2 linked regions of the Siphonobacter curvatus genome follow. The protein of the gene in region 2 binds, or shares a complex with, the protein of the main gene of each other region. Links are inferred from orthologs where the notes say so. Each region holds a gene or a part of one and is shown on either strand. Other genes may lie near its edges. The genes, in order: uvrB and C5O19_RS13890.

The links.
Region 1: the proteins of C5O19_RS13890 (region 2) and uvrB are in contact, whole or in part, in a crystal structure (PDB 7EGT), measured with the Thermus thermophilus proteins. The link is inferred for Siphonobacter curvatus from one-to-one orthologs. Residues at the interface, in WP_096412145.1 of Thermus thermophilus: His654, Arg656, Phe657, Gln666, Asp668, Glu669, Lys680, Arg681, Leu682, Ser683, Lys685, Tyr686, Ala687; in WP_096411307.1 of Thermus thermophilus: Glu23, Leu25, Arg26, Asp27, Gly28, Glu29, Arg30, Phe31, Arg55, Glu326, Asp327, Phe328, Glu379, Ser382, Gln383, His398, Gly400, Arg401.

Annotation. Positions count from the first base shown.
Region 1 is NZ_PTRA01000008.1:23,269-31,767, reverse strand. The notes cover bases 3,318-6,255. They hold uvrB (excinuclease ABC subunit UvrB), read left to right. Parts: upstream 3,318-3,747; coding sequence 3,748-5,763; downstream 5,764-6,255. Other genes in these bases: C5O19_RS23745 (winged helix-turn-helix transcriptional regulator), read right to left, coding at 5,836-6,252; C5O19_RS23755 (hypothetical protein), read right to left, coding at 3,318-3,538. In the rest of the region: C5O19_RS23770 (outer membrane beta-barrel protein), read right to left, coding at 1-466; C5O19_RS23765 (5-formyltetrahydrofolate cyclo-ligase), read left to right, coding at 631-1,230; C5O19_RS23760 (aspartate-semialdehyde dehydrogenase), read left to right, coding at 1,537-2,529; more of C5O19_RS23755, read right to left, coding at 2,621-3,317; C5O19_RS23740 (NAD(P)-dependent oxidoreductase), read left to right, coding at 6,353-6,997; C5O19_RS23735 (RNA polymerase sigma factor), read left to right, coding at 7,724-8,323; C5O19_RS23730 (hypothetical protein), read left to right, coding at 8,320-8,499. UniProt on the Escherichia coli protein: The UvrABC repair system catalyzes the recognition and processing of DNA lesions. A damage recognition complex composed of 2 UvrA and 2 UvrB subunits scans DNA for abnormalities.
Region 2 is NZ_PTRA01000001.1:3,349,942-3,358,486, reverse strand. The notes cover bases 2,011-4,994. They hold C5O19_RS13890 (ATP-dependent helicase), read right to left. Parts: upstream 4,661-4,994; coding sequence 2,360-4,660; downstream 2,011-2,359. Other genes in these bases: C5O19_RS13885 (hypothetical protein), read right to left, coding at 4,753-4,994; C5O19_RS13895 (DsbA family oxidoreductase), read right to left, coding at 2,011-2,052. Outside these bases: C5O19_RS13905 (trans-sulfuration enzyme family protein), read left to right, coding at 1-510; C5O19_RS13900 (DUF4136 domain-containing protein), read left to right, coding at 707-1,276; more of C5O19_RS13895, read right to left, coding at 1,357-2,010; more of C5O19_RS13885, read right to left, coding at 4,995-5,820; C5O19_RS13880 (hypothetical protein), read right to left, coding at 5,840-6,478; C5O19_RS13875 (RNA polymerase sigma factor), read right to left, coding at 6,459-7,004; C5O19_RS13870 (C1 family peptidase), read left to right, coding at 7,107-8,216; C5O19_RS13865 (metallophosphoesterase), read right to left, coding at 8,256-8,545. UniProt on the Escherichia coli protein: A helicase with DNA-dependent ATPase activity. Unwinds DNA duplexes with 3'-5' polarity. Translocates on single-stranded DNA with 3'-5' polarity. Initiates unwinding more efficiently from a nicked substrate than double-stranded DNA.

The sequences.
Region 1 (8,499 bases), on a different replicon or contig from region 2:
TCACGGCTCCTTTGCGGAATACGACCGTAGGCATAACGGGAATATTCAGATACGCGACGGTAAGTTTACTTTTAGCCAGGGGTACGTCAGAGTCCGTGAAAGCAACTTGTCCACCCGTAGTACTAATCACCCGGTTTCCTTCGAGCATAAAGTTATTCCAGCTTACTTCCAGACCCGTCTTCAACGCTAGGGCGGTCTTGGGTCCACTCACAATCCGGAAGCGGTGCATAGCACCCAGCGAAACAAAGCGGCTACCTAAGGGACGAAGCTCGTAACCATTGGTCGTTTGAGCATTTTTTCCGGCAAAGGTGTTGAGGCCTAGTGAAATTTCTAAGTCGCTTTTGTGAGCAGGTATCCAAGGTTTAGTCGTCGTGACGGGTAAAGTATCCGTACTGATTTGAGCAAAGGCGGATAAAGCAGCAGTAGATAAAGCGACAGTAGCGAAGGCAATCAATGAACGTTTCATGGCTATACAAGAATTAAGAGGTTCGTCAGTTGTTGGAAAGGAATCCGTATTTTCGAATTCAAAAAACAGATGAACGCCGCGAGCAGAAGGTGACGAAAACCCGTATGAAAGGAATTTTTTATGGAGGAAGGGTGAAAACAGCGGATGAATTCTAAAACGTAGCAATGACGAAAGCAGAAATACGACGGGAATTCCGGCAACGCCGACAGAAGCTGAGTGAAGCTGACCTACTTATCCACACTCGAGCGTTATCCAACGAGTTAATTCAATCGGATTTATTGAGAAATAGTAAGATTATACACGCCTTTTTGCCCATTCGTCGACAGAAGGAAGTGGACAACTATGTAGTTATTCACAATTTGCGTGAAAGTTATCCACATATCCACATTGCTGTTTCTCGATCCGACGCTCAGGCCCGTGAGATGGAGCACTATCGATATACGGATCAGACCGAAATCCTTGAAAATGAGTGGGGTATTCCGGAGCCCGTACCACAATTAGGGTTAAAAATTGCTCCTGAAGAACTGGATGCCGTATTAGTACCGCTCTTGGCTTTTGATCGACGAGGGTATCGAGTAGGGTATGGGATGGGCTTTTACGATCGTTTTCTGGCCCAGTGCCGACCAGATGTACTGAAAATAGGCCTTTCTTTCTTTGAACCGGTGGAAAGCATTATTGATGTGGATAACTTTGATATTCCCCTGACGGCTTGCGTTACGCCAAAGGGTATTTGGAGGTTTGAGCGAAGTAGAGAACTTTTATAAGTTGAGGTTCGTCAAAAGAAAAATAAAAAAATAAGGCTTCTGTTTTTTCAGTCTGTAAGAAACCCCTTACTTTGCGGCCAATTCGACAATTCGTCACAGTGAACACTAAGAAAATTAAATAGAACATTCGGAGTGAGCGGGGCCTCGACCCTCGTTTGCCAGAATTGTTTTGTCGGTTTTCTTCCCTTCACGGTGACGAATTTTTTTATGCCCATACCTCAACGCTGGCACGAAAATGGTTGTTGAGAATGAGCGGATTATAGACTCAGAATTCATTTTTCACCCTAATTTCTTTTTTACAAAACAATGAAAGTCGCTGTTGTTGGAGCCACCGGTCTTGTAGGTGGTGAGATGCTGAAAGTACTGGAAGAACGTAACTTCCCCATCACCGAACTCATCCCGGTCGCTTCCGAGCGGTCTGTTGGTAAAAAGGTGACCTTCAAGGGACAAGAATATACCGTAGTAAGTTTTGAGGACGCCATCGCTGCCAAGCCTGCCATTGCTATTTTTTCGGCGGGTGGTAGTACGTCATTGGAACTGGCTCCCAAGTTTGCCGAAGCTGGAATTTTCGTTATTGACAACTCTTCAGCCTGGCGGATGGACCCTACCAAAAAACTGGTAGTACCGGAGATCAACGCTCACACGCTGACGAAAGAAGATAAAATCATTGCCAATCCCAACTGCTCAACGATTCAGATGGTGGTGGTATTGAACCCCCTGCACCAGCAGTACAAAATCAAACGAGTAGTCGTTTCGACCTACCAGTCTGTTACGGGTACGGGTAAAGCTGCGGTAGATCAGTTGTTTGCCGAGCGTAAAGGCGATGACAGCGTGAAAAAAGTATATCCGCACCCCATCGACCTGAACGTACTGCCGCACATCGACGTATTCCTGGATAACGGTTATACGAAAGAAGAGATGAAGATGGTAAATGAAACCAAGAAAATCATGGGAGACGACTCCATCGCAGTAACGGCTACGACGGTACGTATTCCTACGATTGGCGGTCACTCGGAAGCCGTAAACATCGAGTTCGAAAACGATTTCGATCTGGAAGAAGTACGGGCTATCCTGGAAAAAGCTCCGGGCGTAGTCGTACAGGACGATCCGAAAAACCAGATTTACCCTATGCCGCTCACCGCTCACGGAAAAGACGATACCTTCGTGGGTCGTATCCGTCGGGATGAGTCGCAACCCAACACGCTCAACTTGTGGATTGTCGCTGACAACCTGCGGAAAGGTGCGGCTACGAACGCTGTTCAGATCGCTGAGTATCTGAATACGAACGAATTAGTATAACGTTTAAATTCGGATTATCAAACCCTGAAGGAATTCAGTGTAGATAGCCCCGGGTGAAACCGAGGCAACCGTACCAAAGAAAGCGAGCCGATTAGTACCGGTTCGCTTTCTTTTTTTGCTTGTAGCCTAAACGGTAATGATAGGAAAGATGGGTATTGGGTTTGGAATTAAAATACCCGAGGGTTACAGAAACGTTATGCTGATAATACTGATACGCAGCAACCAACTGACTAATGGTAAACCACCGGGAGGTGCCATAAGGAGCAGAGGAGGTTCCGATGCTGTACTTCATACTAAACGAACGATCTTTCGCTGGATCGGAGTTAAACACCATTTCTGTAGTAGCCGCAATAGTAAAAAGAGCAGGTTGGCGGGCAACAATCCAACGATCATACCCTGTACTATGGCCTGAATATTCTCTGCCTAAGCCGTTGTTAACGGTCTTTCTCGGGATGCGTTGACGGATTCTCGTTAATTCTCCGTACTCACGACTATACGCCATTTCAACGCCTAAAAACCGCCAATTTGTATTTCGCCCTAAAATGGCATTTAACTGAGCACTGCCGCGAAAGCCAAATCCATAAAATCCATAGTTACCCCGATAAATACTCGGTAACGGCTTATTAATGATATTACCTAAGGAATCTTTGGGGTATTCACTGAAAGAGCTATTGCCGATATAATATTGTCCCAAATATCCGAAAGCTCCATAGGAAATGGTCGCTGCATTCCAGCTATGGGCCCTACTAACCTGCAAAAGTCCTAGCCAATGACGATCTTGTGACTGGCCATTCTTAAATCCTTCGTGATATCCCTTTCCCCAAAGTGTTACGCCGCCCAAATAGGTTGCGGTATTCACACCGCTGTCCCGTGAGGCCAGCGGCTTAGGTTGATAAATTAGATCATGAGCATGTAGTCCGGCTCCCAAACGGTGATTGTAGATCGCCTGGCAGCTAAACAGGCAGGCAATAAAACAACAAAAAAAAACGATTCGGTAGAGATAAGACATGATGGATGTAGGCTAGGTTATAAAAGGAGTCGAAACTACGCGAAAGACCCTAAAAATTTCAAAATCGTTGGAATGGAAAGCATTTTTTAGACGTTACTGTCTGGATGGCCCCAACCTTCGGTTTCTGGTCATTTTTTAGTAGTTTCACTGATTCGAAACGGACCCACGTCCCTTCGGTTCATTCGCTTAACAAAGCCGCTCCGAACGCCATGAATTTTGAATTAACCTCTGAATACCAGCCCACGGGCGACCAACCCAAAGCCATTCAACAACTCATTGAAGGCATCCATCGGGATGAACCGGCCCAGGTACTCCTCGGGGTTACGGGATCGGGAAAGACCTTTACGGTAGCCAATGTGATCAAGGAGATTAATCGTCCTACCTTAATTCTTAGTCACAATAAAACGCTGGCGGCTCAGCTGTATGGGGAGTTCAAGCAATTCTTCCCAAATAACGCTGTCGAGTACTTCATTAGTTATTACGACTACTACCAGCCCGAAGCCTACATTGCTACGACCAATACATACATCGAAAAAGATCTGGCAATCAACCAGGAGATCGATAAGCTACGGCTTTCGGCAACCTCGGCTCTGATGTCCGGACGACGGGATGTGATTGTAGTGGCTTCGGTATCCTGTATCTATGGTATGGGAAACCCCGATGAGTTTCGTAGAAGCATCATGCGGGTGGGCGTCGGTGAAATCTATTCCCGAAATCAGTTTCTGTACCGACTGGTAGAAATTCTGTATTCACGAACGGAGGCTGAATTTACCCGGGGAACCTTCCGCGTAAAAGGAGATACGGTAGATGTACACCTTCCGTACGCGGAATTTGGATACCGCTTTGTGTTCTTTGGGGATGAAATTGAAGCCATTCACCGGATTAATCCGCAAACCGGAAAGAAAATCGGGGAAGAGAACCGGGTTTCTATTTTTCCTGCCAACCTGTTCGTAACCGGAAAAGACACGCTGGCCCGGGCCATGCACGAAATCCAGGACGATATGGTCGAGCAAATTAAATTCTTCGAGAAAGAATTTCGCTTGCAGGAAGCCGACCGAATCAAGCAACGTACGGAGTTTGACATGGAAATGATGCGGGAGCTGGGGTACTGTTCGGGAATTGAGAACTACTCGCGGTATTTCGACCGCCGCCTGCCCGGCCAGCGACCCTTCTGCTTGCTGGACTTCTTCCCGGAAGATTATTTGATGGTAATTGATGAAAGTCACGTAACCGTACCGCAGATTCGGGCGATGTGGGGCGGTGACCGCTCCCGCAAAGAAGCCCTGGTGGATTACGGATTCCGGTTGCCGAGTGCGCTGGATAACCGACCGCTGACTTTTCAGGAGTTTGAAGGTATGGCTCCGCAAACGATTTATGTATCTGCAACGCCCGCTGATTATGAGTTGCGGCGGAGTGAAGGGGTCGTCGTCGAGCAGATCATTCGGCCGACGGGATTATTGGATCCTGAAATTGAAGTACGGCCCAGTATCAATCAGATTGACGACTTGCTGGATGAAATCCACGACCGTATTCGCCGGGAAGAACGCGTACTGGTTACGACGCTTACGAAGCGGATGGCTGAAGAACTTTCCAAATATCTGGATCGGGTTGGCGTAAGGTGCCGGTATATTCACTCGGAAGTTAAAACCCTTGAGCGGGTGGAAATTCTTCGTGAGCTACGACTGGGAATCTTCGACGTACTGGTGGGAGTAAACTTACTTCGGGAAGGGCTGGATTTACCGGAAGTATCGCTGGTAGCCATTATGGATGCGGACAAGGAAGGATTCTTACGGGACATTCGTTCGCTGATCCAAACCATTGGCCGGGCCGCCCGGAATGACCGCGGTAAGGTGCTCATGTACGCTGATCGCATTACGGGTTCCATGGAAAAAGCCATCAATGAAACGTCGCGACGACGGGCCCTGCAAATGGAGTACAATGCCGACCACGGGATTACGCCGCGTACCGTTCGTAAGTCGAAAGAAGCCATCATGGAGCAAACCAGCGTGGCGGATGTGATGGGTAAACCAACGAAGAAATACTACGTGGAACCCCAGGAACTTTCGCTGGCCGCTGACCCGGTCATGGCGTACATGGACAAAGATGCCATCAACGAACGCATCAAGCAAGTACAAAAGGAAATGGAGCAGGCCGCCAAGGAGCTGGACTTCCTCAACGCTGCCAAACTTCGGGATGAAATGATGAGTTTGAAGAAGATGTTGTAAGTTTATACAATGCATAAAAGAGAAACGGCTCGGAAGTCTTAAGATTTCCGAGCCGTTATTGTACATGAGTCCCTAATTCTTCGAATACCGACTGCGGGCCTTTACAATTTCTGCCTTATACATATTGGCCCATTCGGCCAGATCAATCATGCGTTGGAGTAAGCTTTCGCCCAAAGCCGTAAGCTGATATTCCACCCGGGGCGGAACTTCGGCGTAGATATGACGCTGAACCAGTCCATCTTCCTCCAGACTTCGCAGCGTAACCGTCAACATTCGCTGCGAAATATCACCAATCTGAGCTTTCAATTCATTAAAACGGAGCTTACCTGAATTGCCTAAGTGTATGATGGTTAGGTAAGACCACTTGTCGCCAATGCGATCCAGAATACCGCGAACGGGGCATACTCCTAAATCGTCGGTCTTGCTGAAAATTTTTTCTATCTTTTCCTGAACAGGAGTTGCCTGACTATCAACAATAGTTACTGTCATGTGCCTTAGTTATTGAAAAATGCCTTCTTGTTACGTAAAAACCCTTGATTTACTTTTGAGTTATTAAAAGTAACTAAGGAAACAAAAATAACTAATTGCTATGAAAATTGCACTGATTGGAGCAAGCGGTTTTGTCGGAACAGCCGTATTGTCGGAAGCTTTGAACCGGGGACACCAAGTAACGGCGATTGCTCGTAACCTCGAAAAAATTACGAATACTTCAGATGATCTCATCCTCAAGACGGGGGATGTAATGGATTCAGCGGAAGTACAGCAACTTGTGGCTGGAACCGACGCCGTAGTAAGTGCCTTTAATGCGGGTTGGACAAACCCTAATCTGTACGATGACTTTCTGAAAGGATCACAGGCCATTCTCGACGGTACGAAAGCTGCGGGTGTACCCCGTTTACTCGTAGTAGGTGGAGCCGGAAGTTTATACGCCGCTCCGGGCCTGCAATTGGTAGATACGCCTCAGTTTCCAGCGGACTGGAAAGCAGGAGCAACGGCTGCCCGCGATTTTCTGAATGTCATTAAGAAAGAAGAAACGTTGGACTGGACTTTCCTAAGTCCGGCTATTCAACTGGTTCCGGGTGAACGGACGGGTCAGTACCGCACGGAACTGGATATACCCGTTGCGGATGAAAAAGGAGAAAGCCGAATCACAGTGGCTGATTTAGCCGTAGCAATTGTGGATGAACTTGAAAACCAACAGTTTTCCCAAAAACGCTTTACCGTAGGGTATTAGTAGTTAATACCGATAAAGGTTTAATTATATCCAAAAAAACTGTAAATGTTACTATCCATCGAAGATATAAAAATTAGTCGTGGTTAACGTTCAACTTTGTATCAACAATAAGGCGGAGGTGGCGACCTGAAGCTTTATTGTTGATACAAATTCAGTAACGTGACACCAAGGCGGTGGAGTCACATTAACTATACGGACCCCTCGATCCTTCTGGGAACGAGGGGCTTTTCTTTGTATAAGATATTGATTGTTAGAATACTAGATAGGCGATAAAAATGCTTATACTAATAATTAAGGCTTCAAGTATCCACGCTCCCAGCGAATGCTGACTTTGAGGCGTGTCTAATTCTATCAAAGATTTATGTTTAGACTTAGATGATTCGGGTGAGAACATTTCCCTACAGGTGTGCGTTTGGATGAAAATTAGCGGGTACTGATGACTACTCAAGAGCCAGCGTTTTACTAATCAGGTCTATACCGTAAGTTTTAGGGTGGGTATGCTTCCCATATCTACTTAGTACGCCGAATGCCTCTACTGCGTTGCAGTCAGGAAAAAGGATCACGTTATTTTAAGGATACATTAAGTGTAGCTTATTGAAAATCAGTAAAATTTGTAGAGCGGAAAGAGTCGAGATTATTTTTTAGGAGAATTTTATCGGTTGGTTGCAACGGCCAGACAATCCTTCGCGTACAGATCCATTGAAGAACCTTAACTATTAGCTGATTTTGTTTTTCCGGAAAAAATCATCCTTCACTGATGATGACCTCGAAGGGGTTATTCAGGCCTGTTTGTTAGAAGACAAGCGGGCCCAGCGGGTGCTTTTCCAACAGTATTTCAGTTATGCCAAAAGCATTTGTTTACGGTACTCATCGAGCGTAGAGGAAGCAGAGGAAATTTTAAACGAAGGGTTTTTCAAGGTTTTCAAAAACCTGCATCATTACGATTTGCAATTGCCTTTCAAAGCCTGGTTACGGACCATCATGGTCAATTCGGCCATTAGCTATTTCCGAAAACATCAGAAATTTCATAGCGAAATTGGCTTTGAATCTTTTCCGGAACCGGCTCTGGATGATGACGTAGTCGAACAGATTGCGGCGGAGGAAATTTTAGAACTGGTTCAACAACTCAGACCTATTTATCGCTCTATTTTTCTCATGCACGTGGTGGATGGGTACCAGCTTCGTGAAATCGCGGATCAACTGAATTTAAAGGAAGGAACCGTACGCTCGCATTTTGCCCGGGCTCGCGTGATCCTTCAGCAACTGGTTATTGAATCGTATCCCCACGTCGCTCAGCGAAATTGGGGAAATACATCTTTACAATGAAAACGGATCGTTTCAATGAAGCCATCCGACGAAAGTTGGAGGGAATCGAACCGCCATTCCAGGAACAGGAGTGGGCGAAGTTTCAGACGTTTACCAAACAACAGATGCCTGCTTCGTGGTGGGTCCGGAGCGGAGCTAAGTGGATTGGCTACGGAGCTTCTGGTTTAGTAGCTACG
Region 2 (8,545 bases):
GGAGCGTTGGTACTGGCTCAAGACGGCGAACTGGCCGTACGCCTGCGTCAGATTCAGAACCTGACCGGCGGCGTACCTTCACCGTTTGATTGCTGGCTCATTACGCGGGGAATCCAGACGATGCCCCTGCGGGTAAAAGCTCAGTCGGCGAGTGCCCTTCCTATCGCTCAGTGGCTCGAAACGCATCCGGCCGTGGAGCGAGTGCATTACCCCGGACTCACCAGCCATCCGCAACATGAAATTGCCAAAGCCCAGATGAAAAATGGCTTTGGAGGAATGCTCTCTTTCGAAGTACGGGGCGGTTTGCCGGGTGCTAAAAAGGTAGCCGGAGCTTTGAAGGTGTTCACGCAGGCGACGAGTCTGGGAGGTGTGGAAAGTCTCATCGAACCCCGTAAAATTTACGAAGGTCCGGATAGTCCGACGCCCGACGGATTGCTACGCGTTTCGGTCGGTCTGGAGCACCTCGATGACCTGATTGCGGACCTGGATCAGGCCCTGAAAAACGCTTAAAAGGAGCGGCGAAGGCCCTTTTCGTTAATAAATCTTAAATCAGCTTTAAAAGCCAAGCGACGGCTGTTTCCCAACAATTTACGGGGAACAGCCGTCGTTTTTTATGTGTTGTACTATTGAATCTGAGGAGTAAAAAGATACGGATTCAGTACCGCTAACGAGAGTCTCTTAATCTTATAGTTGTTTTATTAAATCCATGAAATCAATCATAAAAATGCTAGCTGCCGTAGTACTGGTGGGTACTATGGTCTCTTGTGCCCCTTCGATTACGGTTCGTTCGGATTATGATCGTACTGCGAACTTCAGTGGCTATCGTACTTACGCGATTGCCCCGATGCCCGGCGGTAATTCAGACCCTGTGATGGGAAGCCAGTTGATGCAAAAACGGATTACGCAGGCCCTGGACGCCGAGATGAGTGCCCGCGGATACCGCCGCGTGGAGAAGAATGCCGATTTAACGGTCCGGTTTGACACCGACGCTCGTAACCTGCAGCAAATTCAATCGAACAATTTAAGTCCGATGTGGGGCTGGTGGTGGTACGGTCCTAACAATAACGTCAGCTCCCGGAACTACGAAGAAAATCGGGTGATTATTAGTCTGCTGGATACCAAAACCAATGAGATGGTATGGCAGGGTTGGGCGAAAGGTGAGTTGAACGCCCGCCGCAAAGACCGTGATGAACTCATCCGGGCTACCGTTGCGAAAGTAATGCAGGAATATCCCTACCGGGCCGGCATGACGAACGCAGCCGTACAGGGCGAGTAAGTTTTTCGGAAGAATTGAAACTAAAAAAAGAGGTCGAATCATTCGACCTCTTTTTTTAGTTTCAATTCAAAGGAATCGTATTAGCATTCGCCCGTAGTCGTATCGCAGCTATCACCCTCAGCAATGATTTGCGGCTGACTTTCCTGAATCACCTGCCGCAGTGCCTGCATAAACGTTTCTTTGGGTTGGGCTCCCGACAAGGCGTACTTGTTGTTGAGAATGAAAAACGGTACGCCCGAAACACCCAGTTGCTTGAAGTATTCCATTTCACTCTGTACCGAATCGCTGGCTACTTCGGATTTCAGAACTTCAAGAGCTTCTTTCTTGTCCCAACCCGCTGATTCCAGTACGTTGAGTAATACCGCTTCCTGCGTTAAATCAATCCGATCTACGAAGTACGCTTTCAGTAACGCTTCTTTCGTGGCAGCCTGTAGTCCTTTTTCGTAAGCAACCGTTAGAAGGCGGTGTAAATCGAAGGTATTGATCGATTTGGGAATTTCGTTGAAGTCAAAGTCAAGCCCTACCTCACTGGCCACCTGCTCCACGTGCTGGAACATGCTTTCACTACGACCAGGACCGAATTTACTGGCCATGTGTTCGGCAAAGGATTTTCCCTGCCGGGGTACCGTAGGGTCAAGCTGGAAAGGGTGATAGACCACGTCTGCCTGTACCTCAGTGCTGAGTTCAGCCAGTGCCGATTCCAGGCGGCGTTTGCCAATATAACACCAGGGGCACACAACGTCAGAAACGACGTCAATACGAATGGGAAGAGCCATCTTGATATGAATTAATGCTAAAAACCAAGTTTTACCGACCGAACGAGTACAGTCATTTTTGCTCTAACCCCTACTGGAAATGAATGATTCCCTGGAATAAAACTGTAGCAGAAAGAACCCTTACCCAAGGATGTCAAGCAGGATTTTCCAAAACCAATGCACGAAAAGAGGAAGCCCACTAGCGGAGCCAAAATTTTCTTGAGAAATGAACTAAAAACCTCGTTTTTCTATTGACCTCTATAAATCCCTAATCGTAAGAAAAGGAAGATTTTCAAGCATGAGCGGTGGCGGCCGTTCATGCTTTTTTTTATTCGATGATTCGCAGTTTAGCAAAGCTCAGGAGCAGGGTCTTTTCACCCTGTGTATCAAAGTGAATGACGGCTTTTGCCCCGTTTTGATCCGTTGAAATGAGTTTAACAACGCCAAAGCCAAACTTCTGGTGCTCCACGCGTTGACCCGAAGCCAGCTTGCGGGGATCGGAAGCTTTGAAATCACTGCTGGGTACGTGCGTAGACGCAGCTCCCGAGCGAGTAGGCGGGGTTTTAGAAGCCTGTGAACCTCCGTTTTGGGCAGCTCGATTGGCGACATTCCGTAAGAACGCTGCTGGCGTCGGACGATCCGTATTTCGCTGGGATTCCGACATCCGGCGGGCGGCCTGGCGACTGACGCGAACGTATTTCTCGTCAATTTCATCCATAAACCGACTGGGTTCGCAGGGTTTCAGTCGACCGTACTGGTAGCGGGTTTCCGCATAACTGAGGTACAGACGTTTTTCGGCCCGGGTAATGGCTACGTAAAACAGCCGTCGCTCCTCCTCCAAGTCTTCACTCGACTGTAACATCATCTGACTGGGGAATAAATCTTCTTCCAGGCCCACGATGTAAACCACTTTATACTCTAGTCCTTTCGCCTGGTGAATGGTCATCAGGGTGACACGGTCGTTATCACCGTCTTCGTCTTCCTGGTCGGCATTGGTGAGCAGCGAAACCGTTTGCAGAAAGGCCCCCAGCGATTTGTCCTCGTTTTCGGGATTATCCACGAACTGCTTGATGGAGTTCAGCAATTCCTGTACGTTTTCGTAACGGCTCAGGCCCTCTACCGTTTTGTCGTCGTAAAGTTCTTTGAGTACACCCGAAGCTTTCGCGACGTGGCTGGCCACTTCGTACGCATCTTTCGTGTCGACGAGTAGCTTAAACGACTTGATTAGATCGGAGAAGCCTTCGATGGCCACACCCGAACGACCCGCGTTGTACTGCTGAATATTGGCGACGATGTCCCAAAGCGGTAAGCCCTGCTCGGCGGCTGTAACCGTAATCTTGGCAATGGTCTGATCGCCAATGCCGCGTTTGGGTAAGTTAATGATCCGTTTGAAGGCCTCTTCGTCACTTTGATTGAGTGTGAATCGGAGGTAGGCCAGTAGGTCCTTAATTTCCCGACGTTGGTAAAAAGAAAGTCCACCCACGATTCGGTACTTGATATTTAACTTTCGTAACGATTCTTCAAAAGCCCGCGATTGCGAGTTGGTTCGGTACAGAATGGCAAAATCATTGTTACTCAGGCCATGATTCAGCTTTTCCTCGAACAATGAAGTAGAAACCAAACGGCCTTCTTCGACGTCTGATCCGGCCTTGATGACTTCAATCAGGTTACCGCCTTCATTTTCCGTGAACACTTCCTTACGTAACTGACGCTTGTTTCGGGCAATGACGGAGTTGGCAGCTTCGACGATCACTTTTGTCGAACGGTAATTCTGCTCCAGACGAATCGTGGTCAGATCCGGGTAGTCTTTCTCGAAATTGAGGATATTCTGAATATTGGCTCCCCGGAAGGCGTAGATCGACTGGGCATCGTCGCCCACGACGCAGATGTTTTCGTGAATGGCCGCCAGTTTCCGCGTAATGAGGTACTGCGAAACGTTCGTATCCTGAAACTCATCGACCATGACGTACTTGTACCGGTGCTGGTACTTGTTGAGGATGGCCGGGAAATCGCGGAATAGTACGTTGGTGTTGTACAGCAGATCGTCGAAATCCATGGCGTTGGCCTTGAAGCAACGATCTACGTAGAGTTTGTACAGGCGACCAATTTCGGGCAGGCGAGCCGCCGCGTCATCGGCCTGAATGATGGGATCGGCTATGTACGCTTCAGCGGATACCAAGCGGTTTTTGGCCCCCGAAATTCGGTTGAATACGACGTTGGGCTTATAAATCTTATCGTCGAGGCCGCGTTCTTTGATGATCGTTTTCAGTAGTGACTTCGAATCGTCCGTATCGTAAATCGAAAAGTCGGAGGTATAGCCCATCGCTTTGGCTTCAAAGCGGAGAATTTTGGCAAAGACGCTGTGAAACGTACCCATCCAGATGCCCCGGGCATCGGTACCGACGACCTTTTCAATCCGAGCCCGCATTTCACCGGCGGCTTTGTTGGTAAACGTCAGCAATAGGATGGAAAAGGGATCAACGCCTTTTCGGATGAGGTGAGCCGTACGCTGAGTGAGTACGCGGGTTTTGCCCGAGCCCGCTCCGGCGATGATCATTAACGGCCCCTCGGTATGCAGAACGGCCTGAGCCTGGGGCTCGTTGAGGCCTTTGGTGATATCTTCGAACATGGCAATTGGATAAAAAGAGGGAACGAACTAAGTCCGTTCCCTGAAAGCATAGATCAAAGATACAAAAGATTTGGAGGCTACGGAAGTTTAAGCTAGAGTAATGGTATTTGTAAATTAATGGAAAGCTGTTTGGGCTTGTACCCGTAAATAATTCCGTGCGAGTTGGCATGGTATCGGGTAAGCAGGGCAAAATCCCGATACGCCAGTTTAAGAATCAGTCCTCCCTGGATGGGAGAATAGGGAGAAACTTCAGGAGCTTCTTTGGAAGCTACCCGAAGATCCTGATTTGCCAAGACCACCGTACGAATATTAGTTCCGATACGTGGCCCTACAAAGGCACCAAGCCCTAGCTGAAAGGTACGTCTGCCTGCATCATCATAAAATTGCAAGCTGGGAATGGCGAGTAAATCCAGATACGTAGCATTGAAGGTTCGCTTGATTAAAGGCTGATGGATGAAACGGCCGTAGCCTTCCAGGTAAACAATGGTTTCATTGTAATTAACAGCAGAACCTGGAGGAAGATGTGTAGCAAAAGAATCGCCAGATCGATAATAAAAATCCTGACTGGTTCTAAATCGAGTTAATGAAAATTCAATTCCGAGATCAATAAATAGATTCGTTCTTGGATTGACCCGTTGAAGTACAAAAGGAACGATAAGGTTAGCCGCAAATCTGCGGGAAGCTGAGCTTTTCAGGTAGTATCCATCCAGCCAGGTAGGGTACAGGTCGGGCGGGTTGGAACTAGGAGATAGAAGGGTCGGCCAGCCTAACAGTAGGTTTAACTGAGCCCGGTTACGGAAATCCTGCCAGCCTGACTTTAGTTTTTGTTTAGTTAGAGGTCTATCGCTTTCGAGTTCCGTCACTTTTATCATGGCATTTGCACTCCGTAAGGTACTGTCATTGAGATAACTTTTTCCGGTCAAATCCATGTAGTGCTGACGGGGTTCGGTGGCTGTAGTCTCACTCAGTCGGGCGTTCAAATCCCGGAGGATCGTATTCCAGTCGTAATTTTCCAGTTTTTTTAAATCGGCTTTTTTTGAGCCATAGAAAAGTACTTTCGAGGAGGGGCCAATCCGGACTAAAATGGAATCTACCGGGGCAGCCAAGTTGGGGACTGAGCATAGCAATGCCAGTACCATTGTCAGAAATGGTGTTTTCATGAGCGAGGGGAGGGTTTGTTTAGGGAGTGTGTTTGATGGAGTCCGTTTTTACTTTTCCGACGGAGGTAGGAGCCTGAAAGTCCTGCCAGCGGGGCCGCGTATCCGGGCGTTTGTCCGCCCGGAACAGACGGGCCAGAATGGACTTTTTCCGCAGAGGCACGACCTGGGTTTCGGGAATGGTCAGCGTAACAGTCGCTTCGAACGTTTCCGCTTCGGCTGGGTGAGCAGGTGGTACAGGCTCCGGAATGGGGGTGGGTTGAATCGCAACCGCAGGCATGGCCCGGAGGGACGAATCGGTTACCAGTACCGGCTCTACGGGAGCGGAGACCAGCATCTGGATCGCTTTCTTGGGAAGTACAATCTTTTGTTGCACAAAGACCGAATCTTTTACCAAGCGTAAGATTACCGATGACGACCTGGCCGGAACTTTACTCAACAGCGGTGTACCCTTGCTGACTTCAGTAGCAGGCTGATGCAGGAAATACCCCACGAGGATGCCCAGCACGGCCGCTGTACCCACACCCAGCGGTATTGACCAGCGACGGCTGCTTGGCCTGGACGGTCGTTCGATCCGTTTCCAGACGTCTTCGCTGTTAAAGGGTTCTTCCGGCAGGGCTTCCAGACGTTGCCGGATGTGTTCATCGAATGTGTGCGGCATACCCCAGGGTTTGTAGTTTTTTCTGTAATAACTGACGGGCTTTGTTGAGCTGCGACTTGGAGGTGCCCTCCGAAATCTGCAATTGCTCGGCTACTTCCGCGTGGGAGTAACCTTCCAGAGCCACTAGATTGAATACGGTGCGATACCCGATCGGTAATTCCGCAATCAGCGTATGAATGGTTTCGGCGGCTATTTCGTCGATAATGTTGTAATCGAAGGACTGTTCGGCGGCTTCCTGCTCGGGTACCATTGTAAAGTTGGCCGATCGGCGTAACTCCATAAGACATTCGTTGACCAGAATCCGCTTCATCCAGAGCCAGGTGCTAGCTTCGTCTTTGTATTCCATTTTTTTGAGATGGACAAAGATTTTCTGAAACGTCGATACCAGCCGATCTTCGGCCTCCATTCGATCTTTCATGTACCGCTGAGCTACCCGAAACAGCCGTCCGGCGTAGCGTTCATAGAGCAAACGCTGAGCTTTGGCATCCTGGGCACGGCAACGATCAAGTAGAGCAGATAAGGTCATACAGGCTGATTTACAAAGAGCGAAATGCGGAATATACGCTGGGGGTTGCCTGACTGATAAAAAATTCAGAAATTACCACCAAAATCATTGTATATGCAATCCATGACGCTCTATACCAGAACCTTATTTAGTTTAGGCTTTCTTTCCCTGACTTCATTGGGAGCCTTTGCTCAGTCGCCTGAGTTGGGCTTACGTACCACGCAACAGGCCGCTGTCACCTCGGTCAAGAACCAGGGCGGAACAGGTACTTGCTGGTGTTTTTCGACTACGTCCCTGGTGGAATCAGAATGCATCCGCAAAAGCCTGGGTGAAATTGATTTGTCGGAGATGTACACCGTCCGGAATACCTATCTGGAAAAAGCTCGTAATTACATCCGTCGGCAGGGAAAAGCTCAATTCGGTGAGGGTGGACTGGGACACGACGCTATCCAGGCGATTGCTCGATACGGTGCCGTTCCTGAATCCGTGTATTCGGGACTGAAGTCAGGGGAAAGCGGGCATAACCACGGAAAACTTGATAAAGAATTAAAAGCATATGTGGAGGAAGTACTCAAGAAGAAACCGTTTTCATCCGATTGGGAAGTAGGTTTCAACAAAATTCTTGACGAGAAATTCGGTCCCGTACCCGAAACGTTTGAATATCAAGGGAAAACCTATACACCCCGTCAGTTTGCCGATCAGGTGTTACAATTCAAAGCCGAAGATTACGTAAGTCTGACGAGCTTCACGCATCATCCCTTTTATCAATCTTTTGTGTTGGAAATTCCCGACAACTGGTCCAATCAGACTTACATGAATTTACCCCTGGAGGAGTTAACGGAGGCGGTCGAATCCAGTCTCAAGCAGGGCTATACGGTAATGTGGGATGCCGATATTAGTAACGCTGGTTTCAAGCAAGGTAAAGGGTACGCCATTGAAGCCGTAGATAAAGCGGATCAGATCGATGCCGCGGAAAAAAAGGTAGATCAAGCCCTGCGTCAGCAACTTTTTGATAACCAGATTACCGTTGATGATCACCTGATGCAGATTACGGGTACGGGTACGAGTACGTCCGGGAAGAAATTCTTTCTGGTGAAAAACTCCTGGGGAGAAGCCGGCCCTTACAAGGGATACATTTACGTATCGGAGCCGTATTTTGCTCTGAATACCATCAATGTAATCCTCCCCAAAGCGGCCTTGCCCGAAAGTATAAAAGCGAAACTAAAGTTATAAAGTAGAGCAAAAGGCCAGCTGAAAAGCTGGCCTTTTTAATTAGGCAAACGTTCGTTGCCAGAAATCTGTTTGCTTCCCCAGTACATCGATGTACGTAATCGAAGCCGTTTCGTCACCTTCCGTTCGAATGAAGGGTTGCGGTGTATGACCCACCACCTGATGCCAGTCCGGCAGGTAATCTTCGATTGTTTCCGTTTCATCTGCCCAAACAGGTCCGCCTTTCGCTCCGGGATTTCCGCCCCGTACCCATCCGCATTGGAATAAGACTTCCCTTCCGGCAGGCGTTTCCTGTAGCGTATTCAGCGTATTCGCCAGCTCGTTTCCCCGAA